Regions from separate parts of the Streptomyces sp. NPDC058470 genome, predicted to be linked through region 1. Evidence: riboswitches for the same ligand, from Rfam matches in the RefSeq annotation. Region 1 holds a riboswitch; each other region holds the start of a gene.
What was found. Region 1 has a riboswitch for cyclic di-AMP ahead of ACFWP7_RS11245 (NlpC/P60 family protein). Riboswitches for the same ligand answer to the same signal wherever they lie in the genome.
Positions count from the first base shown of each region.

Region 1 (7,566 bases):
GTGGGTGCGCGCCTGGGCGAGGGAATCGGCCGAGATGTCGACCGCCGTGAAGTGCGCCTCCGGGCTCGCCGCCAACAGGTGCACCGTCTGTGCACCTACACCGCAACCGACCTCGAGGACCCTGCTGCCCGCGGGGTACACCGTGCCCGAGTGCAGCAGGGCCGCCAGGGTGTCGGCCTGGTCGCCGAGGCGGCGGGTCTCGTGGGTGGAGTAGCCGTGTACGTAGTCGGTAGGTGTGGTCATGGGTCGAGCCTCGTCTGACAATGGCTCGGTGAACAGGTCCAATGGAGATCCTGAAGACAGGTCCATAATCACCGAGGCGTCCGGGTCGGACTTTCTCCAACTCGACATCGGTCAGGCCCCGTTCCGTGGTCGTGCCGACTGGCTGGCGGGGCAGTTGCGGCGGGCGATCTCCGACGGACGGCTGCCTCTCGGGAGCCGGCTCCCGGCGACGCGGGTCCTTGCCGCCGAGCTCCGTGTCTCGCGCGGGGTGGTGACGGAGGCGTACCAGCGGCTGTCCGAGGACGGGCGTGTGGAGGGCCGGGGCCGGAACGGGACGGTGGTCGTGGCGGCGCCCGCCGACACGTCACGGTCGACCTTCGCACCTCAACAGCGGGGTCGGCGGCGCCTGTTCGCCGACGTTCCAGGCGACGACATCTTCGACCTGATCCGCTCCGCCCCCGCCCGTATCGACCTCTCGCCCGGCGTCCCCGACCTCACGGCCTTCCCCCGGGCGGCCTGGCTGCGTGCTGAGCGGGAGGTGTTCGGGGGGCTGTCCGCTTCGGGGTTCGGTTACGGGGATCCGTGCGGGACCCCGGAGTTGCGGCGAGCCGTGGCGCACTGGCTGGCACGGAACCGGGGGATCAGGGCCGAGCCGGACGAGGTGATCGTCGTCGCGGGGACCGCGCAGGCGCTGACGCTGCTCGGGCAGGTGTTGCGCGAGGACGGCGTGGAGGAGATCGCGGTGGAGGACCCCGGCTCGCTCGGGGTCCGGCAGCATCTGCAACGGCAAGGGCTCCGTACGCCGCCTGTGTCCGTCGACGCCGAGGGCATCCGGGTGGACGAACTGAGTGCATACGGCGCTGTGTTGCTTACTCCGGCGCACCAGTTCCCAACCGGGGTGGTGCTCGGGGGCGCACGGCGCCGGGAGCTGATGCAATGGGCCGAGGACGGCGGGCTGATAGTGGAGGACGACTACGACGCCGAGCACCGTTACGATCGGCCGCCCGTGCCCGCGCTGCGGTCGATGCTGCCGGAGCAGGTCGGCTACGCGGGCAGCGTGTCCAAGCTGCTGGCTCCCGCCCTGCGTACGGGATGGGTGCTCCCGCCGCTCCGCTACCGGGACGCGCTGATCGCCGCGAAACGCTTCGCCGACCTCGGCAACCCCGCCCTGCCCCAACTCGTACTCGCCCGGCTCATGGAGTCGGGCGAACTGGAGCGGCATCTAAGGCTGTTGCGCCGCCGTCATCGCCGCCGCCGCGATGCCATGATCGCGGCGATCCGGGACCGGCTGCCGGGCGCTGTCGTCCACGGCGCCGCGGCGGGTCTCCACCTCCTGATCACCTTCGAGGGGCGGGAATTCGACGGGGCGCGGTTCCTGGACACGGACCTTGCGGCGGCCACGCTGGTCCGTGGCGTGAAGGTTCACCCACTGTCCTGGCACCGACAACGCGCAGGTCCGCCCGGCGTGCTCCTCGGCTACGCCGCATCCTCCGCGCCCGCCATCATCGAGGGCGTGGCAGCAGTCGGCGACGCGTTGCAGGAAGTCCGCTGAGACCGTGCCTCGTACCCCCTCACGCCACCCGGGCAGCCCCCGCGAACGGCATCTGGTCGACCGGAGCCAGTCGTACCGGCGCGCTCGGGTTGGGGGCGTGGATCATCTGGCCGTTGCCCACGTAGATGCCCACATGGCTGATGCCCGAGTAGAAGAAGACCAGGTCGCCCGGGAGGAGCTCGGAGCGTGCGACGCGGCGGCCGGCGTTGATCTGGGCGTAGGTCGTCCGGGGGAGCGCGATGCCTGCGGCGCGGTACGCGGCCTGGGAGAGGCCGGAGCAGTCGAAGGCGTCGGGTCCGGTGGCGCCCCAGACGTAGGGGCTGCCGAGCTTCCCGTAGGCGTACGAGACGGCGGCTGCCGCACGGGAGTTGGGGGCGGCGACGGAACCGGCCGGGGCCGCAGGGCTGGTCAGGTCACGAGCTGAGGAGCGTGTGGCGCGGTCGCTCGAGTCGCCGGTTTCCCCGAGCCGGGCGCGCTCTTCGTCGCTCAGGCGGCCCAACAGCTGTCGTGCCGCGTCGAGTTTCCCGGTGACCGTCTTCTTGTGCCGCTTCAGCTCGGCCTGCCGCGACGTGAGCGAGGACAGCTCGACGTGCGCTGCCCCGCGCAACTGCGCGATCTCCCTCAGCTGTTGACGTACGCGATCCACGGCAGCCGCCTGCCTGCTGCCCGCCCGTTCGGCGAACGCGGCACCTTCCAGGTACTGGTCGGGATCGTCGGAGAGCGCGAGCTGCAGCGCGGGGTCGAGGCCGCCGTTGCGGTACTGCGAGGCGGCGATCGAACCCAGCGCGTCGCGCGCCGAGTTGAGGTGGTCCTCCTTGCGTGCCGCCTCGTCCTGGAGTATGCCGAGCCGCTCCGCCGCCTTGCCGGCCTTCTCCTTGGCGCCGTTGTACTTCTCGGTGGCGACCTCCGCCTCCTCGTACAAGCTGTCGACCTTGGCCTTCACCTGTGCCGTCGACAGCTGGGGCTCGGCGTACCCCGTCCCGTCGAAGGCGGTGGCCGTCGCCGCGCCCGCGAGGGCGATCGTCGCGGCTGTGCGGGCCTTGCTTCCGCCGAGCGGGCGCTGCTTGGGCTTGCGGTGCGCTGCCACGAGGGCCCACATCCTTCCGTACGGCCACCGGAGCAAAAGCCCGGGCGGTCAGCGGTTACGCGTCCGGCGGCGGCCCACACAGGGGGAGCGGGCCGCCGCCGGACCTTCTCGGCGAGGTGTCCGGTTGCCGCCCCTGGCCAGGGCGGCGACGGGGAGCCGGGCACCTGGTGGAGGACGCTAAACCTGAGCGTGAGGGCTTGGTAACGCCATGTACGCAATTGACGCCACTGGATCACTCGATGATCACAAATGGCTGTAAAACCCATGCGCTGACGTCGACTTCACCGACTGTGATGACCGATGCGGCGAATCCGGGACAACCGGGCGTGCACCGGTGCTATGGGTTACACGGGGTGGGCCGGTGACAAGAGGGACCGGGGTGTACGCATAGGCTCCGGCCTCATGGACGTACTCATCCATCTCTTCGTCGGCCTGCACATCATCGGTATCGCCTCGCTCCTCGGTGGCTTCCTCACCCAGATGAAGGCGATGGGCCGGGGCACGGCCCGTTTCGTCCCCGCGATGCTGCACGGCGCGCTGACCATGCTGGTCACGGGCGTCGTGCTGGTCGGCCTCAACCAGGCGGACGACCAGCCGGTCAACAACATCAAGATCGGCGTGAAGCTGACGCTGCTGATCGTGATCCTGGGGCTCGTCTATGTGAAGCGCGACGACGAGAAGGTGGAGAAGGGGCTCTTCGGGCTCGTCGGACTGCTGACGACGGCGAACATCTTCATCGCGGTGTTGTGGACCTGATTCAGCGCGGTGCTGCGGATCTGACGGCCCCGACCGACACCGCCAGCCAGCCGGCCACCGCGATCCACAGCAGTACCTCTCCCAGCCCCTCGGTCCACGAGACGTCGAGGGCGTTCGAGACCGCCAGGGTCGCCACCGCCGCCATCCCCAGGGGGAACACGGTCGCCCAGCGCCGCACGTCGTAGCGAAGGCGTGGCCGGGCCAGTTCCGCGGCGGCCAGGACGCAGGACCAGGCGAGGCCGAGGACGAGCAGGGCGGTGGTGACGGCGCGCAGGACGCCGTTGTCGTCGCCGTTCCACAGGTACGCGTCGACGTTGTGTGCCGCGACGAGCCTGGCCCCGGTCAGCGCCGAGACGGCGAGCGCGCCGCCCGCGATCCAGTGGTCCCCGGCGCCCGTCACCACCTCCCTGATGTCGAAGCGCGCGAACGCCACTCCGTAGAGCACGATCCCGAGCCAGAACAGCACCAGCGCGGCATGCGCGAGCCAGTTCGCGCCCATGGCCGCGGCGAGCGTGGCGCCCAGCACGGAGAGCCCCTGCGTGGCCACGCACACGAGGAACACCTCGCCCGGCATACGACGACTCCAGTGCCGTACGACGACGAGGAGCAGCGCCGGCCACAGCACGGCCGACAGCGCCAGCAGGGCCTCGGCGACCTCCTGCCACCCCAGCGCGGACAGCCGCATGCCGAGGACCGTCGTCGCCGCGACGGCGGTGAGCGCGGGGGGCGTGCTCGCCTCCGTCGCCCAGCGCGACCGGTCCCGTACCAGCCGTACGACGAAGTCCGCGGCGAGCGCGAGCCAGGCGACGGACGCCAGGGCCAGTGCGGCACGGGACAGCGTCTCGTAGCCGGTCAGATGCAACCCGAGCGAGATGGTGCCGGTCGCCATGACGGCGGCGCCGGCGGCCGGCGGCCACTCGGCCCACCAGGTGCGGGGCTGGGAGATGGCTGGCATGGGCCCGATGCTAAGGATCTTCGGGTGGGTTGCCCGCGGGGCACGCGCGCGGGGGAGAGGAAAACGCGGGGCACGCACGCGTGGAACACGAAAACGTGCTCCACGCGCGTGCGTGCCCTGCGGAAGGTGTCGCGCGGGCGATGGATTACGCGGGCCGTACCACGCTGTGGATGGCCGACTCGCCGTCGTAGAAGATCGACTCCTCGCGGACGTACGCGCCCGGCTTCGGGGCGTGGATCATCATGCCGTTGCCCATGTAGAGGCCGACGTGGCTGACGTCGCCGTAGAAGAAGACCAGGTCGCCGGGCTGGGCTTCGGAGAGGGAGACGGTCGTGCCGGCGGTCACCTGGTCGTAGGTGACGCGCGGGAGGGTGACGTCGGCGGCCCTCCAGGCGGCCTGGGTGAGGCCCGAGCAGTCATACGAGCCGGGGCCGGTGGCGCCCCAGACGTACGGCTTGCCGACCTGGCCGCGGGCGTACGAGAGGGCCTTGGCGGCCTTCGTCGCGTACGCGGCGTCGGCGGTGGTGGCCGAGCCGGAGGAGGTGCCGGTCGTCGCGCTCGACGACGACTCCTGGGCCGCCTGTGCCGCGGCGGCTGCCTGCTGCTGCGCCAGCTCCGCCGCCTCGCGCTCGGCCGCCCTGCGCTGTTCCTCCTCGATCGCGGCGAGCCGCGCCTTCTCCTCGACGGTCAGCTGCGAGAGCAGCTCGCGCGCCTTGGCGAGCTTCTGCTGGACATCGGTCTTGGACGCCTGCAGGGCGTTCTGCGAGGTGGTCAGCGTCTCCAGGCTCTGGGAGGCCTCCGTACGCGTCTCGGTGGCGGCGGCCTGCTCCGTGACGTAGTCGTCGACAGCCGCCTTCCGGCGTTCGGTCAGACGGCTCATCAGCTGGGTCTGGTCGAAGTAGTCCTGCGGATTGTCCGCCAGCAGGAGAGAGCCGGCGTCGGGGGTCGCGGCCCCGGTGCGGTACTGCGTCGCGGCGACCGAGCCCAGCTCCTCACGCGCGGTGTTGAGCTTCTCCGTGCGCTGGGCGACGTCGTCGAGGAGGGTGTCGACCTTCTTGCGCTGCTTGGTGGTCTTCTCCTTGGCCGCGTTGTACTTGTCGGTGGCCGATTCGGCCTGCCGGTAGAGGTCGTCGACCTTCTTCTCGACCTCTTCGAGGCTCGGCTCGGACTCTTCGGAGGGCGCGGCGTTCGCCGTCTGGGAGAGCAGGGCCACCGAAGTGAGGGCCGCCGTGGCGAGAACGGGGGCCGTGCCCGCCACGCGCGAACCCGGGAACCATTTGCGTTGCGACGCCAAGGGAGGCGACTCCTTCCATCATCCGCCTACCGGGTTAGCTGTCGGGTTCGGGCGGGTGGTTCGGAAGGGTTGCCCTACGGTCTCTGCCCGACAAGGCAGTTGGACCGATTCACCCCAAGTTCGGTGGGTCCCCGGTTCCGGCTGCCACGAGGGCGCACCGAATTCGGCGGAGGCCACCGCGGCCCGGCGACGTTCGCCGGTGGGGGTCGGGCGGCCTGATCAGCACGCTAGCCAACTCGTGCGGCTTCTGTGAAGGTTGATGTTCGAAATGCCCGATACATTTTCGTGACCATAGTCATGAGGTTCGTCACCCCTCGTCAATTCGGCGGGGTATCGGGTGAGTTGCGCGGAGGGCGATGTCCTCGCTCTCTTTCGGGCGGTCGCGGCGGGGTGCTGCCCCGGCGGGCGTCGCCGTGAACTCGTACGGCTGGAATGTGCACGGGCGGGAAGGTGTACGGGCTGGAATTCGTACGACGGGAGGGCGTACGGCGGGGAAGGCGTGCGTTTGGGCCTGGCTGGTCGCAGGCTGTGACGGTGCGGTTCCGGAGGGCCGTCGGGCCTGGAGGGCCCCTCGGCCGCTGAGTACCGTCACGAGTTCCGGTCGAGTTTTCGGGGTGGCGGCGGGGTGTCAGTGGGGCCGCCTAGACTCGGAGAGCGATGAGCAGCCTCTTTGATGACAGCTTCCTGGCGGACCTCAAGCCCTCGGCGGCGCATGAGGAAGAGCCCCCGCCGCCCGAGGACGGGACGGCCGAGCCGCTTCCGGACGACCTGTTCGGCGGCCGCTTCGACGTGCCGCCGAGCCGCGACGCGTACTACCGCGACGGCGCCCCGCGCCCCGTCGTGGACGCGGCCGCGCTCCTGGACGGGCTGAACGAGAACCAGCGGGCGGCCGTGGCGCACTCCGGCTCCCCTCTGCTCATCGTGGCCGGTGCGGGCTCCGGCAAGACCCGCGTGCTCACGCACCGGATCGCCTATCTGCTGGGCGAGCGCCAGGTCCACCCCGGCCAGATCCTCGCGATCACCTTCACCAACAAGGCCGCGGGCGAGATGAAGGAGCGCGTCGAGCACCTCGTCGGCCCGCGCGCCAACGCCATGTGGGTGATGACCTTCCACAGCGCGTGCGTGCGGATCCTGCGCCGCGAGAGCAAGAGGCTCGGTTTCACCTCGTCGTTCTCGATCTACGACGCCGCCGACAGCAAGCGGCTCATGGCCCTGGTCTGCCGTGACCTGGACCTCGATCCGAAGCGTTTCCCGCCGAAGTCCTTCAGCGCCAAGATCTCGAACCTGAAGAACGAGCTGATCGACGAGGAGGACTTCGCCGCCCAGGCCACCGACGGTTTCGAGAAGACCCTCGCCCAGGCCTACGCGATGTACCAGTCGCGGCTGCGTGAGGCCAACGCGCTCGACTTCGACGACCTGATCATGACGACGGTCAACCTGCTGCGCGCCTTCCCGGACGTCGCCGAGCACTACCACCGTCGCTTCCGGCACGTCCTGGTGGACGAGTACCAGGACACCAACCACGCGCAGTACGCCCTGGTGCGCGAACTCGTCGGCACCTCCGGGCACCCCGTGGACGTCCCGCCCACCCCGCACGACCTGCCGCCCGCCGAGCTGTGCGTCGTGGGCGACGCCGACCAGTCGATCTACGCCTTCCGCGGCGCCACCATCCGCAACATCCTCCAGTTCGAGGAGGACTA
Region 1 covers NZ_JBHXMF010000012.1:32,317-39,882, forward strand. Annotated here, with positions in the region: gene ACFWP7_RS11220 (L-histidine N(alpha)-methyltransferase) at 1-243, opposite strand, end outside; gene ACFWP7_RS11225 (PLP-dependent aminotransferase family protein) at 272-1,774, shown strand; gene ACFWP7_RS11230 (NlpC/P60 family protein) at 1,794-2,861, opposite strand; gene ACFWP7_RS11235 (hypothetical protein) at 3,264-3,617, shown strand; gene ACFWP7_RS11240 (tellurite resistance/C4-dicarboxylate transporter family protein) at 3,619-4,572, opposite strand; gene ACFWP7_RS11245 (NlpC/P60 family protein) at 4,718-5,866, opposite strand; cyclic di-AMP (ydaO/yuaA leader) riboswitch at 5,874-6,045, opposite strand; gene pcrA (DNA helicase PcrA) at 6,524-7,566, shown strand, end outside.

Region 2 (7,566 bases), on a different contig from region 1:
GGCCCTCCCTGGGAACAGCACCGCAGCGCCCGCTCCCACTCCTGAGATCCTGGTGAAGACCGCGCAGGGACTCGCCGCCTGTCCCACCGCGCACCTGTGCCTTTACGAACACGAGCAGTACAACGCCTCCGGGCCTGCCCGGATCTGGCTCTTCGGGAACAACGGGGACGCCCGGCAAGTCGAGTACAACCTCGACGGCCGGCCGCCCGCGCGCAAGGGCCGCTCCGCCTACAACAACACCAAGCTCTACCTGGTCAACCTGCGTGACCAGTGGACTCTCAACCAGAGCACCGACCTCATCTCCATCAGCCCCGGCCGCAAGCTCGCCAACCTGAGCGATGTGACCGAGGACAACGGCGGACGCCGCCTCATCTCCCACACCACCACCGCCCAGGGCGAGGACGTCTACAAGTTCGAGCACGCGTCCGTCCGCATGAACGACCGCGCGGGCTCCATCGGGCTCCTGAAGCTCACCACCGACAAAGAGTTCATCGGGAAAGAACTCCACAGCGGCTGGGAGAAGTAGCGAAGGACGAAAGGCCGGCCGGGGGATGCACTCTCTGCGGCAGGATCGAACAGCCTGTAACGAGTAGCTAGTGCTGTGACCGGGAACGTTCGCCGGGGTCAGCTCGATCAGTCCGATCGTGCTGCTTCCCACCTCCATGAGGTTTGGCGAGGGAGGCCGTCGAGTTCTCCGCGGCCGGTGCACCAGAGGAGTACCTGAGTGGGGTCTCCGGGCGGGGCGGCGGGGAAGAGCCGGTTGAGTACTGCTGCGCTCAGTGGTGCTGGTGGCAGCCAGTTCACGGACAGTCCCTGCGTGATGTCGTAGGCGTGCAGCAGGATTTCGGCGACGCCCATCGCGGCGAACCCTTCGGGGTCGCACGGGCCCCAGTGCCAGGCCCTCAGGGTCGGGTTGGCTGTGGCCAGGGCGCTGCTGAGCAGTCCGCCGCAGGCGGTGACGGCCTGGAGTACTTCGGCGGGCGAGGCAGTGGGGCGAACGTTCAGGTCGATGGGAAGGTAGGCGTCGGTGGGCTGTGCTGCCAGCTGCCCTGCGTAGGCCAGCAGGTCGTGGCCGATGTGGGCTGCTGTTTGCCAGCAAGTCCATTGGAGTGGCCCCGCTGGCACCGTCCAGTCCTCGGCGGTATGGGGGCCGAGTACTCGCAGCATCTCTGCCACGGCGGCGTCGACGTCTTTGTGGTCCATGCAGAGCTCCTTGCGGTCCGTGTGGTGGGAGTGGGCTGCGCCGGTTGTCGATCCTTCACGCCGCCGGGCATCTGGCACGTCCGCCCCAGCGGATGCCCTTCTCGCTGCGGATGCGGGCATGCTCTCGGCGTTGTGCGGCGAGTACGTCGGGATGGCGGGCGTTGGCATTGCGCCAGCGCAGGTAGCGGTGCAGAGCCCGGGTCTGCGCGGGATGGCTGCGATGGTGGGAGTTGGCCAGGGTGAACTGCCGCAGCGGGCCGAAGTGGGCCTCGATCGGGTTGGCCCAGGAGGCGTAGGTCGGGGTGAAGTACAGCTCAACCTTGTTCTTCTTCGCCCAGCGGCGGATGTCCGCGCCGGTGTGGGCGGAGAGGTTGTCCAGGATGATGTAGATCGGGGCGCCGTCGGGGCAGGCGGCGCGGATCGACTTCAGCGCGGCCAGGGTGTTGGCGGTGCCTTTGCGGCGGCGGTTGACGCCCCACAGCTGGTCGTCGCCGACGGAGTAGCAGCCGTGGAAGTAGGTGACGCCATGGGTGCGGTAGTACATCGCCGGCAGGCGGTCGTGCTTGCCCTGCTTCGCCCAGCAGGAGCCCGCGGTGGGCCGGATCCCCAGCGGCCCGAACTCGTCGAAGGCGAACACTCGGTCCGGGAAGCGTCCCTTCACGTGCTCGATGCGGTCGAGCTTGGCGTCACGCTCGGGGTCGGGCGATTCCTTCCAGGTCTTGGTGCGCTGGAAGGTGATGCCACGGCCCTTGGGGCGGCTCGTGACGCACTCGGCAAGTTGGCTTCCCTGGACGCGGCCGTGAGAAGCGATCTTAGATCTAGGGTGTGATAGTCGCTCTGACCTGGTGCTTCTCCTTGCTTGATAAAACCAGGTGTGGGTATTGCCACATCCTGGGTGGCTGGGACGGCCGCTAGGGTCTGTGCACTGCCTACAAAAGCCACGGCCCACAAAGAACCGCGGCATACAGAAACCACGGCTCGCACGAACACCGGTGGCACAACTCCCGTCCCTCCGGTCCGGAGGAGGACCCATGGCGTTCGGCTGGATCGACGAGCAGGCTCAGGCGCGCCGTCGGGCCGGACTCGTCCGCACCCTGCGCCCGCGCCCCGCCGACTCCCCCCTGCTCGATCTCGCGAGCAACGACTACCTCGGACTCGCCCGCCACCCGGAGATCACCGAGGCCGCCGGGGCCGCCGCGCGGACATGGGGAGGCGGAGCCACCGGTTCCCGGCTCGTCACCGGCACCACCGAGCTCCACGGCGAACTCGAACGCGAGTTGGCCGACTTCTGCGGCTTCGAGTCCGCGCTCGTCTTCTCCTCCGGATACGCGGCCAACCTCGCCGCCGTCACCGCGCTCGCGCCGCACGGCTCCCTCGTCGTCTCGGACGCGGGCAACCACGCATCGCTGATCGACGGCTGCCGACTGGCCCGTGGCACCACACAGGTCGTGGCGCACACCGACCCCGAGGCCGTACGCAAGGCGCTCGGCACCCACAAGGGACCCGCCGTCGCCGTCTCCGACGCGGTGTTCTCGGTGGACGGGGACGCGGCGCCGCTGGCCGATCTCGCCACCGCCTGCCGGGAGTTCGAGGCCGGGCTGATCGTCGACGACGCGCACGGACTCGGCGTGCTCGGCGACGGCGGCCGGGGCGCTCCGCAGGCGGCGGGCCTCGCGGGCGCCCCGGACGTCGTCGTGACGGTCACGCTGTCCAAGGCGCTGGGCAGCCAGGGCGGCGCCGTCCTCGGCCCCGCACCGGTGATCGACCACCTGGTCAACGCGGCGCGCACCTTCATCTTCGACACCGGTCTCGCGCCCGCGGCGGCGGGCGCGGCCCTCGCGGCGCTGCGACTGCTGCGCCGCGAGCCGGAGCGTGCGGCACGGGCCCGCGCGGTCGCGACGGCGCTCCACAGCGGCCTGACGGCCGAAGGCCTGGAAGCGGTACGACCGGACGCCGCCGTCGTCTCCGTGCGTGCGCCGTCCCCCGAACGGGCCGTGCGGTGGGCCGCCGACTGCCGCGAGGCGGGGCTCGCTGTCGGCTGCTTCCGCCCACCGTCCGTGCCCGACGGCATCTCCCGGCTGAGGCTGACCGCACGCGCGGACCTCACCGACGTACAGATCGAGCACGCGGTACGGGTGATCGGCGCAACCCGATGATGCTCGGTCCGGCGCGATGACGCTCGGTCCGCTCCGACGACGGCCAGCGCGGTCCGATGACGGTCAGCTCAGTCCGGCGATGAATCCCTCCCAGGTGGCAGGGGTGAACAGCAGGGCGGGACCTGCCGTGTTCTTGGAATCGCGGACGGCCACGAGTCCGGACCAGGGTCCTGGTCCCGGCCGGGCCGTCTCGACGCAGTTGTTCATTCCCGTACTACGGCTGCTGCGCAGCCAGCGCACGTCGTGCAGAGAAGTACTGGAAGGTACGTACCGAGGCAGTGCAGACATGGTGCCTCCTTACGCGCCGTCACCTATCACGGCGATGTAATCCAATGAGTCCTCGGGCGAAAGGGCTTGGATCTGAAGGGCGTTGAAGGCCTCGCTGTAGGCCTCTAGGTCTTCTTTCCGTTCGAGATAGAGGCTACTCGTCAAGTGGTCTAGAACAACTACATCCAGATCAGATGTGTTCGGAAAGGAGAAGATAACGAAAGGTCCTGTGACTCCGATGTGAGCCCCGGCGCCGAACGGCAGAACCTGAAGCCGCACTTGGGGCAGGGTGGCGGCCTCCCGCAGCCGGTGCAGCTGGCGAGCCATGACCTCCGGGCCGCCGACATCCCGGCGCAGCACCGCCTCGTCCAGAACAGCGCTCAGTTTCAGCGGCGGATTCGAACGCAGCACGTCCTGCCGGGCCAGGCGCACCTCGACCAGCGTGTCGAGCTTGCCGTCCTCAAGTCCCCCTACGGCGGCCTGCGTCACCGCACGGGCGTACTCGGGTGTCTGCAGCAACCCCGGCACCACGGACGTCTCCAGCGTGCGCATTCCGCTGGCCTGGGACTCCAGACTGATGAAATCGCGGTACGTCGGGGGCAGGACACCCCGGTAGGCGTGCCACCAGTGGTGCCGTCCGTCGCCCTCAGCGCCCGCCAGTACGACCAGGAGATCCCGTAACTCGGGTTCCTCGACGGCGTACGCGTCCAGGAGCCGTTCCACGTCGGGGGGTTTGACGCCGCTGGTGCCGGTCTCGATCCGGCTCACCTTCGACTGGTGCCAGCCCAGGAGGCGGGCCGCCTCGCCGCTGGTGAGACCCGCGCCGACGCGCAGCGAGCGCAGCTCGGCACCGAGCTTGCGGCGGCGTACTGCGGGACCGTTCTGCATGGCCGTACTCCTTACTCCTTCCGGGCCGCCCAAATACGGTCCTCCGTCGCAGAGTTCACCGCTTCGAGCGACAGATATATGCATATCTCGGTGGATCGCACCCGTGACAGGCCTGGTAATGGCAGTCTGGCGCGAAGCACCAGTCCGGGACCGTACTCGAACCATCCGCTCCGTGTCGGACCCCGGTCCCGTGGGAAAGGGACGACCGCGCCATGGCAGACCACCAGGAAGCATCCGTCACTCTGCCGAGCGATCCAGCCTCGGTCTCCGCGGCCCGGAAATTCGTCGCCGAAGTGCTGGCGGAATGGGGCCTGCCGAGTGACTCCGAAGTCGCCGACACCGTACGCCTGATCGTGTCCGAACTGGCCACCAACGCCGTTCAGCACACTTTCGGGCAATCACCCACCTTCAGAGTGGACGTCCGCCTCGACCGGGACGAACACCTGCGCCTCGGCGTCACCGACAGCCACCCGCGATTCCCCAAGCGACTGCCCGCCGCCGTCCAGCAGGACAACGGGCGCGGCATGGTGATCATCCGCTGGCTGACCGCGGAGTGCGGCGGCAGGCTTACCGTCCGGCCCACCCGTGAAGGCGGCAAGACCATCTCCATCGAACTGCCCTGGACGGCGCCGGCCGAGCCGGTGGTGACAGCCGGGGGGCCACAGGAGTCCTGAGGGCCGTGGAGACGGGCAGTGGCACTGTGCTCACTCTGCGGGGTCCGATCCTTCTCCTCGGCCCTCGGTGGCGGACGTGACGTAGCGCCGCACCAGCCGGGGCAGGACGCCCCACAGCATCAGACAGACAGCCAGAGTTCCCGCGCCCGCGGCGATCCCGGCGCCGCGCCCCAACGTCACGTCGACGACGAGAAGCACCGATCCGGTGAACGCCAGCATCAACACGTACAGGCCGACGTGGGTCAGCGAGGAGGCGACCCGCACGATGGCGGGTTTGGCGTTCTGCTGGAACAGCGCCCGGTGCAGGGCGGCGGGCGCCGTGAAGAGGGCGGCGGCCAGGAACGCGAGCAGCAGCGTCGTGACGTAGATGGCCCGCTGTGTCGTGTCGAGCGACGGGAAGCGCTGGGTGAAGGCCAACGTCAGCAGGAAGGCGAAGAGGATCTGCACGCCGGTCTGGGTGACCCGCAGTTCCTGGAGGAGCTCGGCGAAATTGCGGTCGGCGCGCTCCAGCGGCTTCTCGTCGCGCTCCGTGCGGGGGCGTTGTTCCACCATGGTGGACGAGTAACCGGTCCGTCCCGTTTCAAGCCCTGTTTCACGTCCCGTAGGGGGTGGCGGCGTGCGCCGCCACCCCCCACGGACGGGTCAGCTGACCCGCCCGTACCAGACGCTCTTCGTCCAGATCTTCTGGAGCTTCACGACCTCCCCCGACTTCGGGGAGTGCCAGATCTTTCCCTTCCCGGCATAGATGCCGACGTGGTACACGCTCCGGCCCGAGTGGAAGAACACCAGGTCTCCGGCCTTGCGTTTCGAGGCGGAGACATGGTGCGTCTTGTTGTACTGCGCCGCGGCCGTACGAGGCAGCTTCTTGCCCGCCTTCTTGTACGAGTAGAGCGTGAGCCCGGAGCAGTCGAAGCGGCGCGGCCCAGCGGCCCCGTACTTGTACGGGGAGCCCTTCTTGGAAGCCGCGACGTGAAGTGCCTTCGTCGCCAGGGTGGCCGCCTCGGCGTCGGATGCGACGCCCGGGACCACGAGGCTGCCGCCCACGGCGGCGATGGTGAGAGCCGAGGCCGTCCCGGCCCTCGTCCACAGCGACGGGACACGATTGAGCGCAGTCATGCGCAACCCTTCGTCAACCGCCTGTGAAGGATGACCTGTCGGATTCGGGCTGGCGAAGTAGCCCGGCCGCGTGGTGCGGCTTCACCCCAAGGACCGCCCGGATCTCTCCGGCGGCCCGTCGTGCTGGGTCCTCCACTCCTGCCGATGCACATCTGTCGACCGGTCATCCGGGCGGCGGCAGGACTCGGCGTCCGCCCGGACCGCCCCGCCGGTGCGGCGGGGGCTTGTCGTCGGAAGGGATCTTCACGCATCGATGTCGGAAAATCCGAGCGGAATCGGTGATTTGTGGGCTTACTCACCACTCACCCGTTCGGGTGGACACGCGGCCGTTCGAGCGAGTGTCCAGAGGTCCGACGACGCCCGTACCAGCAACGGAGGGCTCAGATACGCATCGACGCTACGCGCGTTGCGCAACTTCTCCGCGCCGTAGGAATGACCCGCGTCTACGCCAACCGGGGGTACACCATTCGGGCCGTTTGAAGCCCGGGCCGGACGCCTCGCGGAGGGGCGTGTACGGCGGCCCGGGGGCGTGGGTGCGTCAACGGGCCGGCGTGTGTGGCGGCCCCGGGGGCGTGGGTGCGTCAACGGGCCGGCGTGTGTGGCGGCCCCGGGGGTGGGTGCGTCAACGGACCGGTGTGTGCGGTGGCCCCGGGGGTGGGTGCGTCAGGGGACCGGCGTGTGTGGCGACCCCGGGGTGGGTGCGTCAAGGGACCGGCGTGTGCCGCGGCCTGGGGGCGGATGCGTCAACCGACCTGCGCGGCTGCGTCAATTCTCGACAACGGGCGGCAGGGCGACGCGGGCCGCCCGCCGCTCGCCGTCCAGGACGCGCAGCGCCTGTGCCAGGGTCGGGGCGTGCACCTCGCTCTCGCCCCGCTGATGCATCAGCGTGAGGGCGTCCCGCAGCGCCGTCGCCTTGGCCACCAGCGCCTGAGCGGCCCTCAGGCCTCGGTAGGTGTCACCGGGGCGGGCCGGGTTGATGCGGCCGAGCAGGTCGACCACGTCCAGGTAACGGTCTATCAACTCGGCTTCCGCGCGCGTCAGCGCGGGCAGCGGGGGTAGTTCGGGTGGGACCATCGGCCGCTCACCTCGCGCCGGGTGTGGGCAGAGGAGCCTTGCGGCTCGGGATGACCCCGTCGATCAGTCCGTACGCCAGCGCCGCCGGCGCGTCCAGGATCTTGTCCCGTTCGATGTCCGCGGCGACTCGCTCCGGACTCTGACCTGTGTGCCGCACGAGCATCTCCTCCAGCATCCTCCGAGTACGC
Region 2 covers NZ_JBHXMF010000008.1:105,000-112,565, forward strand. Annotated here, with positions in the region: gene ACFWP7_RS08385 (peptidase inhibitor family I36 protein) at 1-526, shown strand, start outside; gene ACFWP7_RS08390 (maleylpyruvate isomerase N-terminal domain-containing protein) at 634-1,203, opposite strand; partial or broken gene ACFWP7_RS08395 (IS630 family transposase) at 1,259-1,948, opposite strand; gene ACFWP7_RS08400 (8-amino-7-oxononanoate synthase) at 2,235-3,359, shown strand; gene ACFWP7_RS08405 (DUF397 domain-containing protein) at 3,423-3,647, opposite strand; gene ACFWP7_RS08410 (helix-turn-helix domain-containing protein) at 3,657-4,514, opposite strand; gene ACFWP7_RS08415 (ATP-binding protein) at 4,727-5,188, shown strand; gene ACFWP7_RS08420 (DUF6328 family protein) at 5,219-5,740, opposite strand; gene ACFWP7_RS08425 (C40 family peptidase) at 5,831-6,304, opposite strand; cyclic di-AMP (ydaO/yuaA leader) riboswitch at 6,308-6,472, opposite strand; gene ACFWP7_RS08430 (hypothetical protein) at 7,070-7,378, opposite strand; gene ACFWP7_RS08435 (ATP-dependent Clp protease proteolytic subunit) at 7,386-7,566, opposite strand, start outside.
Region 2: it holds a riboswitch for cyclic di-AMP, as region 1 does, so the genes downstream of both, ACFWP7_RS08425 (C40 family peptidase) here and ACFWP7_RS11245 (NlpC/P60 family protein) in region 1, are expected to answer to the same signal.

Region 3 (7,566 bases), on a different contig from region 1:
TCGGGATGGGCGAGGCCACCGCGCAGATGGCGGCCGAGGCCCCGGAGACCGGGATCCTGGCGGTCGACGTCCACACCCCCGGCCAGGGCAACCTGCTCAATCTCGCGGACCGGAACGGGCTGTCCAACATCCGGGTGGCCAACGGCGACGCGATCATCCTGCTCAGGGAGATGCTCACACCGGACTCCCTGAGCGGCCTGCGCGTGTACTTCCCCGACCCCTGGCCCAAGAAGCGGCACCACAAGCGCCGGCTGATCCAGCCGGAGTTCCTCAGCCTCGCCGCGACCCGTCTCCGACCGGGCGCCGTGATCCACTGCGCGACCGACTGGGAACCATACGCCGAACAGATGCTCGAAGTGCTGAGCGCGCACCCCGACTTCGAGAACACCCGGCCCGACGGCGGTTACGCGCCACGTCCGGACTTCCGGCCGCTGACCCGTTTCGAGGGCCAGGGACTGGACAAGGGTCATGTGGTGAACGACCTGCTGTTCCGGCGCGTACAGCACCGGGACCAGCAATCCGTCGGCGACTGACCCCCCAAGACGGCACCGGCCACCACACCGGACACCACGCACCGTCGCGGGCAGCGCCCCTCCCTCGTTAGGGTCGATGCCGTGGCCACCAGCCCTCCGTACCCGACGCACCCCACCGGCCCCGCCGACGGAGCACCGCGGCAGCGTGCGCACTGGTGGCGGAGAAGGTGGGTGCGTTACGGCGCGCTGGTCACCCTGCTCGCGATATCCGGGCTGGTGATCCTTGCCCTCGTCCGCCAGCAGACCGGCACCGAGGGCTTCCTGGTCGGCCTCGGTCTCGCCGTACTCCCCGTCCCACTCCTGATCGCCGCGTTCCGCTGGCTGGACCGCGTCGATCCGGGCCCCTGGCGGAACCTGCTCTTCGCCTTCGCCTGGGGCGCCTGCGCGGCCGCGCTCATAGCGATCGTCGCCAACAGTTTCGCAACGCGATGGATAGCGACGGCCACCGCCGACCCGACCAATGCCGACACCCTCGGCGCGACCGTCATAGCGCCCATCGTGGAGGAGTCCGCGAAGGCGGCAGCCGTCCTGCTGGTCTTCCTCTTCCGCAGGCGGGACTTCACCGGGATCGTCGACGGGGTCGTCATAGCCGGGGTCACCGCCACCGGCTTCGCCTTCACCGAGAACATCCTCTACCTCGGCACCGCCTTCGGCACCGACCAGCTCAGCGGCGACCGCGGGTTCATGTCGGTCACCGCCGCCACCTTCTTCGTCCGCGTGGTGATGTCACCCTTCGCGCACCCGCTGTTCACGGTCCTGACCGGCATCGGCTTCGGCGTCGCGGCCCTGTCCGCCGAACGCCACCATGTGCGCCGCGTCCTGCTGCCCCTCGCCGGGCTCCTGCTCGCCATGGGCATGCACGCCATGTGGAACGGCTCGTCGAGTTTCGGCGAGTTCGGCTTCTTCGCGGTGTACGCCACGTTCATGGTGCCCGCGTTCGCCCTGCTGACCGGGCTGATCATCTGGACCCGGCAGCGGGAACTGCGCACCGTGCGTGCGGAACTGCCCGCGTACGCCGCCGCCGGCTGGCTGTCCGCGCCCGAGCCGTACGCGCTCGGCTCGATGCAGGCGCGCCGGATCGCCCGCAGGTACGCCGCCCGCCATCTCGGCAAGCCCGCCGCCCGCTCCGTCGCCGAGTACGAGGCGTACGCGACCTCGCTGGCGTTCCTGCGGCACCGGGCGCGCGACGGCCGCGCGGGCGCCGACTTCGTCGTACGGGAGCGGGAGTTGCTCCACGAGCTGTGGCGCCGCCGCGAGATCGCCCGCCCGGCCCTGACGTACGCGGCCCGGGCAGCGGCAGCGGTCCCGCCGCCGCCCTGGCCCACGTACGGGTACGCGCCCGCGCACACCGAGCCCTACTGGCAGCCCTACGGGACGGCGACGCCGTACCCCGCGTACAACCCGTACCGCTCGTAGTACGTCAAGTACGGCAGCGATTGGTTACGCCGACGCCTCCGTCAGCCTGCCCAGCTCCGCGTCCGTGAGGACGAGGTCCGCCACTCCCAGCAGCGCCGAAAGCTGCTCCACGGACCGCGCGGAGGCGATCGGCGCCGCGACCGTCGGCTGGGCGGCGAGCCAGGCCAGGGCGACGGTGGCGACCGGGACGTCGTGGGCCTGGGCGACCTCGTCGAGGGCGGCCAGCACACGCGGGCCCCGGTCGGTCTCCAGGTGCTTGGCCGCGCCCCCCGCACGCGGCGAGTCGACCGTCGTACCCGGGCGGTACTTGCCGGTGAGGAAGCCGGACGCGAGGCCGTAGTACGGGACGGCCGCCAGGCCCGAGCGGGAGGCGATGTCGCGGAGCGGACCCTCGTAGGTGTCGCGCGAGACCAGGTTGTACTCCGGCTGGAGGGCGACGTAGCGGGCGAGGCCCTCGCGGTCGGAGAGGTCCAGGGACTCCTGGAGCCGCTCGGGCGAGATGTTGGATGCCGCGATGTTGAGCACCTTGCCGGCCTTCACCAGCTCGTCGAGGGCGCCGATGATCTCCTCGACCGGCACCTCGGGCTTGTCGAAGTGGGTGAAGTAGAGGTCGATGTAGTCGGTGTCCAGACGGCGCAGCGACGCGTCGGCCGCGGCCTTGATGTTGTCGCCGGACAGCCCCGGGTAGTCGGGGTGCTGGCTGACCTTGGTGGCGATCACGATGTCGGAGCGGTTGCCGCGCGCCTTGACCCACTTGCCGATGATGGTCTCGGACTCACCACCCTTGTTGCCCTCGATCCACGCCGAGTACGAGTCGGCGGTGTCGAGGAAGTTGCCGCCGCCGGCCGCGTACGCGTCGAGCACGGCGAAGGACTGTGCCTCATCGACGGTCCAGCCCCAGACGTTGCCGCCGAGGGCGAGCGGGAAGACCTCAAGGTCGGACGAACCAAGCTTGCGAAGAGAAGTCATGCCAGAATTCAACGTCCTGAGCGGATGACTGTATTCCGCACGTACCTGACCGGCAGCCCTGACGTCGGGGGGATGACGTCAGGGCTGCCGGGGAACAGGGAACAACGCACGTACGCGCCTGTACGGCACCGTACGCGTCAGGGGTTGAGCCCCTTGCTCTGCAGCCACGCCATCGGGTCGATCCCGGTCTCGGAGCCGTCCGGGTGAACCTCCAGGTGCAGATGCGCCCCGGTGACGTTGCCCGTCGCACCCACGCGCCCGATGACATCACCGGTGGCGACCTTCTGCCCCACGCTGACGCTGATCGACGACTGGTGGCAGAACCACAGCTCCGTGCCGTCGTCGAGGGTGAGGATCGTGCGGTAGCCGTACGACCCGGCCCAGCCCGCCTCCGTGACGGTGCCGCTGTGGACCGCCTTGATCAGCGTGCCCGTGGGAGCGGCGAAGTCGAGGCCGGTGTGATAGCCGGAGGACCACAGCGCGCCGGCCTGACCGAAGGTCGAGGTGATGGTGTACGAGGAGGTCGGCAGCGTGTAGCTCTTGGCGAGCTCGGCGAGGCGCTCCGCCTCCGCCTTGGCCGCGGCCTCCTCCTCCGCCTTCTTCTTCGCGGCGGCTTCCTTGGCCTCGGCCGCCTTCTGCTCCTTGGCGGCGGCGTCGGCTGCCTTCTTCACGGCGGCTGTCTGGGCGGCCTGCTGGGCCGCGGTGTCCGCCTGGTCCTTCTGGACCTCGGCCTGCTGCATGATGCGCGAACGCAGGACCTCGCCCGCGTCCGTGGCGCCCTGCTCGGTGTCGGCGGTCGTCAGACCGGCGCTGGTGAGCGGGGTGGTGGAGCCCTTGGCCTCGTCGCCGGAGCTGTCGTCCAAGAGGATCGAGCCCACGGACGGCAGGTCGGGCACCGAGATCGAAACCGGCGGCTTGCCGGGCGCCGCGGTGGCCATGCCACCCGCGCCGACGGCGGCTATGACGCCGACGCCCAGAACGGTGGAGCTGCGAGCGAGTCCGCCGCCTCCGCGTTGCTTGGAGACGCGGTGCCGGCCGCGGATGGGACGGAGGGATTCCTCGGTGGGATTCCACTCCTCCCGGGGGCCCTCGTCGTCCATGCCGTAACCGAAGGTGTGCGTTTCGCTCGGCGGGTACGAGGGTGCCTGGGCAGGCGGGTTGGACGCCACGTGGGCGTGCTCCTTTCCTTCCTTCTCGCCTACCGGGTTAGCTGACGGGTTCGGAGCAGGAAGGTCTCCTACGCGCGTCAACCGCTGGTGTTCCCACCGCGGAAGACGCTCGATTCACCCCAAGTTGGTGGTTCCCCGGTTCCCTTGCGGGATTCGGCGCGTGCGCACGGAGCCGACTCTTGTGACGGCTGGGACTACCGCGCTGCGTTATCGAACGTTAATAGACGCGGGCACCGGATTCCAAGCCGTTCTGACTGATCATTAACGCTTCTGGCCAGGACTTACGGGTCATCACCACCGTAAAACGGGCGAGTTGACCGTCTCTTGTCGGTCACCTGATTTCTGACGGTGCATCAGATGTTATGCGGAGGGACGCCATCCGATCACCCCTGGTGACAACGCGACCGAAGGCTTTCACGGACGCCGTACGGCGAGCAGCGCCATGTCGTCCGTCGTGCCGCCGCCGGAGTGCCGGCGGACCTCCTCGGCGAGGGTGGTCAGCAGCGCCTCGGGCGCCGGGAAGGTCCGTCCGGCGAGGCTCGCCGCGGGATCGTAGAAGCGCCCGCGTTCGTCGCGGGCCTCGGACAGCCCGTCCGTATGGAGGAGCAGCATGGCTCCCCGCGGGAACTCCGCCTGCTGCGCACGGTCGGGCCACATGCCCAACTCGCCCATTCCGAGGGGCAGTGCGGGATCCTCGGCGTCGAGCGTGGTGAGTGTGCCGTCCGCGCGCAGGAGCAGCGGCGGGGGATGGCCGCGGTTGACGATCCGTACGACCTCCTCGCCGTGCGGGATCTCCGCCAGCACCGCCGTGGTGAACCCCTCGAAGGCGTCGAGGCTTTCGCGCCGGGTGCCCTCGCGTGCCAGGGCCCGCTCCAGGCGTCCCGCGACCGCCTCCAGCGTCGCCTCCTGCTCGGCCGCCTCCCGGAACGCCCCGATGACGACGGCGACGGCGGCCACCGCACCGATGCCCTTGCCGCGTACGTCGCCCACGACCAGCCGTACGCCGTACGGGGAGTCCTGCACCGCGTAGAGGTCACCGCCGATGAACGCGTCCTCCTGCGCCGCCTCGTACCGCGCCGCGACGTCGAGCCCGCCGATCCGCTCCTCGGGCTGCGGCAGTACGGCGCGCTGGGCGGCCTCGGCGATCTCGCGGACGGAGGCGAGCCGCTCGTTGCCGCGCCGGACGACGACGTTGATGAAGGCGGCCAGTGCGGCGGCCGTCGCCACCGTGATCGCTTCGGTGACCGCCTCGGCGTGCAGGGCCACCCCGAGCTTCATCTGGACCGCGACGGCCCCCACGACGGCCAGGGCTCCGGTCACCACGGTGCCGCGCAGCGAGTAGAGGGGCGCCGCCACGAGCGCGGCGGCCGTGAAGAGGGGGGCGCCGGTGAAGTCCTTCGGCGTGAAGTACTCGTAGAGGATCCCGGCGACGATGAGCAGCGCGGGGAGCACCCGGACGAACCTCTGGGTGTGCGAGACCCTCCGCCCGTCGATTCCCGCCGGTCCGGGCGGCGCCGCGCCCGCCAGCCCGGGGTCGGGCACGGGATCTCCCGGCAACCGCCCACCGGACCGGTCGTACGACGGGTCGAGCGGCTGGTCGGGCGAACCGTCGTACGGATCGCCGTGTCGGTCGCCGCTCCGGTCGCCGGACGGGTTGCTCCGGTCGTGCGGATCCCCCGCCCGCTGCTCGCCTGCTTGCTGCCCCACCCGTCCAGATTTCCCGGAGCGGGGGCGGGCGGCGACCGGTGTGAGCCGACCGAGGGACGCCCGCGTCCCCGGGGCACGGGCAAACACCAAGGGCCGGAACTCGTGAATCCGAGTTCCGGCCCTTGGCCTTGAGTAGCGGGGACAGGATTTGAACCTGCGACCTCTGGGTTATGAGCCCAGCGAGCTACCGAGCTGCTCCACCCCGCGCCGTTAAACGCAACTATACGCCATCAGCGGGACCCCCAGGACCAGCATGGATGCCCACCCCTCAGGCGGCCGGATTCCCGGCGTGCGTGAGCGTCTCCCAGGACACGAAGAGATCGTCCGTGCCGGCCGGCCGCGTCTGCTCGGCCAGCCGGTGGGCGGCCGGGACGTGCACGTCGAGCCGGTCCTCCAGGTGGTTGAGCGCGACCTCCAGGTCGGGCCCCATGTTCCGGTCGACCCGCCCGCCGCACAGCCACGCGGGCGCCGTCTCCCCCATCTGGTATCTGGAGTGGAAGTCGAGCGCGGCCTTCAGCCGGTCCTTGACGCCGCTGTAGAGGTCGACGCCCTGGTGCCAGGCGGTCTCGGCGATGTGCGCGGTGGCGGCGAGCGAGTACCCGACGTGCTTGAAGTTGCGGCAGGTCTCCTGCGAGACCCCGTCCGTGTAGCGCTGCTGGCCGAACCAGTACGTGGTCAGCTTCTGCGGGGTGTCGACGGTGCTGCCGACGGGTGTCAGCGGCACCTTCCCGTCCTTCGCGAGGTAGAAGTACGCGGGCACGCGCTGGCGGAACCGCTCGACGGCGTCGTCGAACGCCTTGTGGTCGTCGAGGAACACAGCGATCCCGATGGCGGCGTCGGTCATGACGAGGTCCCAGTTCCCGTTGTAGTCCGGGACCTTCCTGCTGACTTCGGGGAGGTAGGCGGTCCGCAGCATGCCCTGGAACCGTGCCACGCTCGCCGTCGGCCAGGTGGCTCCGGTGTGCCGCACGATCTCCCCGGCCCGCGCCCAGGTGGACCCGGCCCACGCGGTCTGCAGGCCGGCGTTCCCCTCCGTGTGCCGCTTCACCTTCCCCGACCAGGCGTCCATGATCTGAACCGCCTTGTCGGCGTGCTCCTGCTTGCCCGTGATGCTCCACAGCAAGGCCTGCGTGTACGCCGCGATCGCGTCCTCGCGCTCCTCGACACAGCCGTGCCCGGCCCGGGTGCCGGGTGGGCACTCGACGGTGGCGTACGGCTTCGCCTCGTATTTGTACGACCCGTACTTGCTGTCCCGCATGTCCAGGAACGCCTGCAGCCACGGCTGCTCCCCGGCGTCCACATGCTTTCGTACGGCGCTCAACTGGTCCTTGCTGACCAGCACCCCGGGGTGCTCGAACGCCGCGTCCTTCGCCCGCGCCCGCACCGTCCGCCCCTGCGACGACATCCCGCACGACGCCACCAGCCCCACCAACAGCGGCGCCACCAGCACCGCCGCCACCCGCCGCCCCACTGAACCCATCGCTGCTCCTACCTCTGTCCTCTGTGCCGGCTCAGGAGCAGCATTACGTGTGGGGGGAGGGGGCGCAGGATCTCTTAGGCCGCCTGAGATCTTTTAGCCCGTCCGGCGCTTGAGGACGGGGCGGTTCAGGGCGATGCGGGGGTCTGGGGGCGGCAGCCCCAGGAAGAAGGGACGGGTAGGGGCGGAGGGGGCGAAAAAACTCACGGCCGCACCACCCACCCCGCCGCGAGCTACCCCAGCAGATGCCGATTGGGCGCCACCGCGAGCTCCTCGTACTCCGGAAGCACGACGA
Region 3 covers NZ_JBHXMF010000048.1:42,350-49,915, reverse strand. Annotated here, with positions in the region: gene trmB (tRNA (guanosine(46)-N7)-methyltransferase TrmB) at 1-533, shown strand, start outside; gene ACFWP7_RS30420 (PrsW family intramembrane metalloprotease) at 615-1,949, shown strand; gene ACFWP7_RS30415 (aldo/keto reductase) at 1,974-2,918, opposite strand; gene ACFWP7_RS30410 (M23 family metallopeptidase) at 3,056-4,087, opposite strand; cyclic di-AMP (ydaO/yuaA leader) riboswitch at 4,099-4,256, opposite strand; gene ACFWP7_RS30405 (PP2C family protein-serine/threonine phosphatase) at 4,502-5,629, opposite strand; tRNA gene ACFWP7_RS30400 (tRNA-Met) at 5,928-6,001, opposite strand; gene ACFWP7_RS30395 (alginate lyase family protein) at 6,063-7,274, opposite strand; gene ACFWP7_RS30390 (dihydrofolate reductase family protein) at 7,505-7,566, opposite strand, start outside.
Region 3: it holds a riboswitch for cyclic di-AMP, as region 1 does, so the genes downstream of both, ACFWP7_RS30410 (M23 family metallopeptidase) here and ACFWP7_RS11245 (NlpC/P60 family protein) in region 1, are expected to answer to the same signal.

Region 4 (7,566 bases), on a different contig from region 1:
GATCTGGACCTTGTCGCCCAGCTTGTCGGTGATGACCTTCCAGCCGGCCCAGTCGTCCTCGTACAGCGGGTCCTCGATGGAGACCAGCGGGTACGCGGAGACGAGCTCCTCGTAGTACTCGGTCATCTCGGCGGCCGAGCGGGACTTGCCCTCGAACTCGTACTTGCCGTCCTTGTAGAACTCGGACGCGGCGACGTCGAGCGCGAGCCCGATCTGCTCGCCGGGGATGTAACCGGCCTGCTTGATGGCCTCGATGATGAGGTCGAGCGCGGCGCGGTTGGACTCCAGGTTCGGGGCGAAGCCGCCCTCGTCGCCGAGGCCGGTGGACAGGCCCTTGGTCTTCAGCACCTTCTTGAGGGTGTGGTAGACCTCGGCGCCCCAGCGCAGCGCCTCGGAGAAGGACTCCGCACCGATCGGGGCGATCATGAACTCCTGGATGTCCACGTTCGAGTCGGCGTGCGACCCGCCGTTCAGGATGTTCATCATCGGGACGGGCAGCAGGTGCGCGTTCGGGCCGCCCAGGTAGCGGAAGAGGGGCAGGTCGCTGGCCTCGGAGGCGGCGTGCGCGACGGCGAGGGAGACGCCGAGGATGGCGTTGGCGCCGAGCGAGCCCTTGTTGTCGGTGGCGTCCAGGTCGAACATCGCCTGGTCGATCAGGCGCTGCTCGGTGGCGTCGTAACCGACGAGCTCCGGGCCGATCTGCTCGATGACGGCGAGGACGGCCTTCTCGACACCCTTACCGCCGTAACGGTTGGGGTCACCGTCACGCAGCTCGATGGCCTCGAAGGCTCCGGTGGAGGCGCCGGACGGGACGGCGGCACGACCGGTGCTGCCGTCATCGAGGCCGACCTCGACCTCGACGGTGGGGTTCCCTCGCGAGTCGAGGATTTCCCGGGCTACGACGACGTCGATGGACGGCACGAGCATCTCCTTCAGGAATGTGACGCGGGTACGCGGGACTGTGGCAGCCCCGCGTAGATGAGCCTAACCGGCTCCGAGGGATCGGCCAGCCGGTCTACCCCCTCTTGTGCAGAACTGAGAGCACATATTGTTCCCGAACGGAACAAAAAGGTGGGGAAGAGGGTGGCGTCGCCGGGACCGGTGCCGGAAATGAAAAGCCCCGCCCCGGTGCGTACGGGGGAACACGCACCGGAGCGGGGAGCCCGTGGGGGACGGGGGTGACCCACACGAGGCCTTCAGTATGGAGACCACGTATGGGAGCGGGCTGTGGTTCAACCGCGAGCTGCCTGTCAGTCGCCGGCCGACCGCCGTCGGCCGGCGACCCGGGCCGTCAGCTGAGGTGCAGCTGCTGACCCGGGTAGATGAAGTCCGCGTCGTCGATGATGTCCTTGTTCAGCTCGAACAGCTTCTGCCAGCCGCCCTTGACGTTCTTCGCCTCGGCGATCTCGCTGAGGGTGTCGTCCTTCTTCACCTTGTACTCACCGTCACCCTTCTTGACCGTCTTACCGGTCGGGGTCTCGACGGTCTCCTTCTTGGCGGTCTCCCGCTCCGAGGAACGCGAGGCACGCTGCTCGTCGGTCCCCGAGCTCGGTGCACTCGGCGTGCTCGGCGTGCTCGGCGTGCTCGGCTGCGAAGGGGTGGTGCTGCCGGCGTCGTTCGCGGCGTTCGACAGGCCCGTGCCGCAGGTCGGCCAGGCGCCCTTGCCCTGCGCGGCGAGAACCTTCTCGGCGACGGATATCTGCTGGGACTTGGAGGCCTGGTCGGCGGTGGAGGCGTACGAGCTGCCGCCGTACGCGGACCAGGTGGAGGAGGAGAACTGCAGGCCGCCGTAGTAGCCGTTGCCGGTGTTGATGGACCAGTTGCCACCGGACTCGCACTGGGCGACGGTGTCCCACTCGGAGGTGGTGGCGGCGGAGGCGGTGCCGGCCGCCATCAGCGGAGCGGCGACGGCGACGCCGGTCACTCCGGCGAGCGTGGCGATACGGGTGACTTTGGACGGGCGACGGTGCTTGCCCTTGCACGAACGCAGCATGAAGTGATCCCCTCACCGACGCCTACGAGGTGAGCTGTCGGGTTCGGGCGGGTGAGTGCCCGGTCGCGCACCCTTCGATGCACGGCTTCACCCCAAGCCACTCCCGGTCAACTACCGGGCGCGGCGCTTACCTTGGGTCCCCCGCTCCTGCCTACGGCGCTTGACGCGACGACTGTTCCCGTACGGCCGCTGGCAGGATTCGGCGTTGCGACCGTCGGGGCTCACTGTGGCGAGCGGTCACGACCGTAGGCAGGCGATCGGCGGAATATCAAAGACGATCAGGGGGTCTGAGATCCATCTCTCATTCTCGCCAAACTGGACATTCTATGGCGAACCATGACGCGAACTCCCGCTGCTTTTCACCCTATTCAGCACCAACTGCCAGGCTCTGACCGGGGAGGATGAGGTCCGCGTCGGCGCCGACCGTCTCCTTGTTCTCGTCGTACAGCTGGGTCCATCCGCCGTCGAGGCCAAGGGCGTCGGCGATGACCGAGAGGCTGTCGCCGGCCTGGACGACATAGGAGCCGTCGACGACGGCGCGGGCCGTGTCGGAGTCACGTGAGGCGTGCCGTCCGGAGGTGGCGTCGTCCGTACGGCCGTCGGTCGCACCCTCGGTGGCGGTGTCACCACGGTGACGCCCGGCGGTCGCCTCATCCTCGGGCGCACTCGAAGAATCGTCGGCCGGGGCGGACTTATCCGATTCATCACTTTTCGTGGCACTTGGGTCGGCGCTCGCGTCCGCACTCGCCTCCACCTCCGGAGCGTCGGAGTTGGTGGGGTTTCCGGTGTCCTCGGTTGCGTCCGCGGAGGGCGAGCCGGACGGGGAGGGGCTGGACGATGCGGACGGGGAAGGGCTGGACGATGCGGACGGGTCCGCGGAACCGGGCGTGGCCGACGGTGAGTCGTCCACCACGCCCGTGTCGACCTCCACCGAGGCGGAGTCCTTGCTGAGCCCGGAGAGGGGTCCGCAGGTGGGCCAGGCGACGAGCCCCCGGCCGTCGAGGATCTTCTCGGCGACGGCTATCTGCTGCGAGCGGCTGGCCTGGTCGGCGCTCGGGGCGTACTCGAGGCCGCCGTAGTTCTCCCAGTCCCACTGGGTCACATGCAGCCCGCCGTAGTACCCGTCACCGGCGTTGTCGCTCCAGGCGGCACCCGTCTCGCACTCCGCGACGCGGTCCCAAGTAGTGGTGTCGGCCGCACTCGCACTCGCGGCACCGAGCAACGGGATCGCGATCGCCGATCCGGTCACTCCTGCCGCGACAAGGAGAGCCGGGGCCTGACGGGGGCGACGATGGCGACCGTTCCCGGAGAGCATGCGGAAGCCCTTTCATGTGACAGCAGGTGACTACAGCGACATACGGCGACGCCAGCCGACGTCTGCGACGCATGATCCGCGCTGTTCGTCGAACGTATCCGCACGCGAACGCTTGTCACAAGTCGATGCAGCGTAGATCACGTGAAGATCACAATGTTGATGGATCGTCAGCTTTCCGCAGCCCCCGAACCGCCTCAGGCCCACCCGGCGGACAACTGGAGCGGAGCCGTGAACTCCACTGGAATCGTACGCAATCCACGTATAATGCGCCCCCCGCGTCAGTGCAAATCGGCGGAATCCCTTGCGAGTTGGAGGTCGGGAGGCGGGTGGTCCGGCCTCCCCGGCGCGGGGAGGCGGGGTAAGCCGAATTCGGTGAGGTGTGCAGGGCCACGGAGTGTCACGAAATGAGTCGGCCGCAGACCCGGCACTGGGTTTGGCTACCGCCGCGCCCCCGTGTCCTCAGCGACCACACCACGGACCACGGACGCCGGGGCGGCAAGGCATGGGCGCACCACAGTGGGCGTGTTCAGTCCTCCGAGACTGTTCCGTCCCCGGGGTGTTCGAGCACCGGCGGGAAGGTTCCGGCTCCTTTGCGCTGATGCAAGCGCGCTGGGGCCGGTGCCGTTTTGGGGAACTTTCCCTGTCACTCTGTGCAGTTGAAGGGAAATTGCACAATTCGGCGATCTCACCCGCGCAACACGGCGCCCGGTACCGTCAGCCCGTGAACGCCCCCCATAACAAACCCGAACTCTTCACCTGGGAGTTCGCCACCGACCCCTACCCTGCCTACGCGTGGCTCCGCGAGCATTCGCCCGTGCACCAAACCACGCTCCCCAGTGGGGTGGAGGCCTGGCTGATCACCCGGTACGCGGACGCCAAGGAGGCTCTCGCCGACCAGCGGCTCTCGAAGAATCCCGCCCACCATTCCGAAGACGCCCACGGCAAGAGCAAGACGGGCATCCCCGGCGAGCGCAGCGCCAACCTCATGACCCATCTGCTCAACATCGACCCGCCGGACCACACGCGGCTCCGCCGACTCGTCTCCAAGGCGTTCACACCCCGCCGGGTGGCCGAATTCGAGCCCAGAGTCCAAGAGTTGACCGACCAGCTCATCGATCAGTTTGCGCATACCGGAAGCGCCGACCTCATTCACGAGTTCGCCTTCCCCCTCCCCATCTACGCCATCTGCGACCTACTCGGCGTCCCCCGCGAGGACCAGGACGACTTCCGGGACTGGGCGGGGATGATGATCCGGCACGGCGGTGGGCCCAGGGGCGGTGTCGGGCGGTCCGTGAAGAAGATGCGCAGTTATCTCGCCGAGCTGATCCAGCGCAAGCGGGAGGCGCTCTCGGACACACTCGGCCCCGGCGAAGACCTCATCTCCGGGCTCATCCGCGCCTCCGACCACGGCGAGCACCTCACCGAGAACGAAGCAGCAGCCATGTGTTTCGTACTACTGTTCGCAGGTTTCGAAACGACATTGAACCTGATCGGCAACGGCACCTACGCGCTGCTGCGCAATCCGACACAGCGAGCACAACTACAGAAGTCGATCGAGCACGGAGATCAGGAACTGCTCGACACAGGCATCGAAGAACTACTTCGTTACGACGGCGCGGTCGAACTCGCTACTTGGCGCTACGCAACCGAGCCCCTCACGATCGGCGGACAGAGAATCGCTTCCGGTGATCCCGTGCTCGTGGTCCTCGCCGCTGCCGACCGTGACCCGGCTCGTTTCCATGAGCCGGACACACTCGACCTCTCCCGCCGGGACAACCAGCACCTCGGATACGGACATGGCATCCACTACTGCATCGGCGCACCGCTCGCCCGCCTCGAAGGCCGCACCGCGCTGGCCACCTTGCTGCGCCGCCTACCCGATCTTCAGCTTGCCGCCGACCCCGCGGACTTGCGCTGGCGTGGCGGCCTGATCATGCGCGGACTGCGGAACCTTCCTGTGGAGTTCACGTCTGCCTGACGCAGGCTGACCAGCCCGGCTCGGAGCAGCGGAAGAGCGCGGAAGCGGTACGCATGGAGGCGGGAGGCTTGGGCGAGCGCCCTCAGCCAACGGTACTCAGCGATCCCCTCTCGGTCTCTCACCCTCTTCACCCCGAGCTGTCCGGAAATCACCTGCTGGTTGACTTCGCGACTCGGCAAGTCCCTACAGTCGCGAAGTGGACCCCGAAATACTCAGATCCAGCTTCGCGGTCGTCGAGAGACGGGCCGAGTTCGCGGTCAAGTACTTCTACTCGCATCTGTTCCGGCACAACCCGGACGTACGCGGGCTGTTTCCGCTGGACTTTCCGGAGGACATGGAGCGGCAGCGGGACCGGCTGTTCGCGGCGCTGACGTATGTGATGGAGCGACTGGGGGATCCGGCACTGCCGGGATACCTGCGGGAGTTGGGGCGAGATCACCGGAAGTACCTGGCGGAGCCGGACCATTACGCCGCCGTGGGGGCGAGCCTGATCGCCGCGTTCACCTTCGTGGCGGGGTCGGCGTGGAACACAGAGGTCGAGAAGGCGTGGGCCGAGGCGTACGGGGCGATCGCCAATGTCATGCTCCAGGGCGCCTGGGAGGCGCAGCAGGACGGTGAACCGCCCTGGTGGGACGCCGAAGTCGTGGCCCGGACCCGGCACGGTGACGATCTCGCCGTACTGACCCTGCGGCCCGACCGGCGACTGTGCTTCTCCCCCGGCCAGTACGTCAGCGTCAACGCCCCGCATCTGCCGGGCATCTGGCGGCCGTACTCGCTGGGCAACGCGCCCCGCGCCGACCACACCGTCGACCTGCACATCAGCCGGGTCGAGGGCGGGGTGCTCTCCACCGCCCTGGTCCGGCAGACGCGGGAGGGGGACGTCCTGCGGCTCGGCGCGCCCTGCGGCGGGATGACCCTGCGGCCACCCGTCGAGCGGCCGCTGACCTTCATCGCGGCCGGTACGGGGTGGGCGCCCGTCAAAGCGCTGCTGCAGCAGCTCGACGCCACGCACGAGGCCCGGCTTTTCCTCGTCGCCCGGGACACCTCCTATCTTTACGACCGGTCCGCCGTCGAACGACTTCAGGCCCGACTTCCGCTGCTCTCCGTCACGTTCATCACCCCTGCGCCCGGCCGGCCCAAGGCGGAGGCGACCGAGCGGTTGCTGACCGCGCTGGGCAACCGCGCGGGCTGGGAGCGGCACGAGGTCTATCTGGCCGGTCCGCCCAAGCTCGTCGAGGAGATCGGCGCCGAGCTTCCCGGGCTGGGCACTCCGGCCGAGCGGATCTTCCACGACGTCCTGGCGCCGACCGCCGAGGACCGCACCCGGCCGCTGGGCACGGCGGAGTGGCTGCTCGACCGTCCCCAGCCGACCTGGCACAACCCGTCGGGCCGCGCACCGAGCGCGTGAGCGCGTGAGCGCGTGCCCCCCGCGCCGGGGGTGGACCTCACACCTCGGCGGGTGGCTTGGCTCCGGCCGCCCGCATCCCCGGCGGTTACGCCGGCCCCGACCGACCGCACCCCGCGGGTCACCCGACTCCGACCCGCAACCCACCCGAGTCGCCGCACTCCGCCCGCCCTATCCCCCGGCTGCCCCGGCCCCGACCGACCGCACCCCGACCGGTCACTCGACTCCGACCCGCAACCCGGCAGGTTGCTCGGCCCCGCCCCTCACCCCTCCCCGGGTCGCTCCGTCGCGCGGATTGCGTCGCGGTAGGCGCGGGCCGCCGTTCGCAGTGCTGTTTCCGGGTCCACGCCCTCGGCCTCGGCGCGGGCGGCTATGGCCAACAGCTCGTATCCGACGCCTTCTCCTCGGGGGAGTTCGACCTCAAGTCCTGCCGTGCGCACCCGGGATGCCAGCTTTGCCGCCAGGGCCAGGCCCGGCTGGCCCAGTGGGATCCCCTCTGTCACGGACGTCCGGCGCTTCTCCTCGGCCTTGGTGCGCAGCCAGTGCTCCTTGACCTCCTCGGGGGTCGTGGCGGTCTCGTCGCCGAAGACGTGGGGGTGGCGGTGGATCAGCTTCGTGACGATGCCGCCGACGACGTCGTCGATGGAGAAGGGGTCGTCCTCGTCCTCCGGACCGCCTTCCTCGGCGATCCGGGCGTGGAAGACGACCTGGAGCAGGACATCGCCGAGTTCCTCCCGCAGCTCGTCCCGGTCGCCCTCCTCGATCGCCTCGACGAGCTCGTACGCCTCCTCGATGCCGTACTTCGCCAGGCCCTCGTGGGTCTGCTGGGACGACCAGGGGCACTCGACCCGAATGCGGTCCATGACCTGGACGAG
Region 4 covers NZ_JBHXMF010000027.1:13,186-20,751, reverse strand. Annotated here, with positions in the region: gene eno (phosphopyruvate hydratase) at 1-927, opposite strand, end outside; gene ACFWP7_RS20715 (transglycosylase family protein) at 1,292-1,993, opposite strand; cyclic di-AMP (ydaO/yuaA leader) riboswitch at 1,998-2,162, opposite strand; gene ACFWP7_RS20710 (transglycosylase family protein) at 2,358-3,308, opposite strand; gene ACFWP7_RS20705 (cytochrome P450) at 4,030-5,286, shown strand; gene ACFWP7_RS20700 (globin domain-containing protein) at 5,483-6,694, shown strand; gene ACFWP7_RS20695 (nucleoside triphosphate pyrophosphohydrolase) at 6,955-7,566, opposite strand, start outside.
Region 4: it holds a riboswitch for cyclic di-AMP, as region 1 does, so the genes downstream of both, ACFWP7_RS20715 (transglycosylase family protein) here and ACFWP7_RS11245 (NlpC/P60 family protein) in region 1, are expected to answer to the same signal.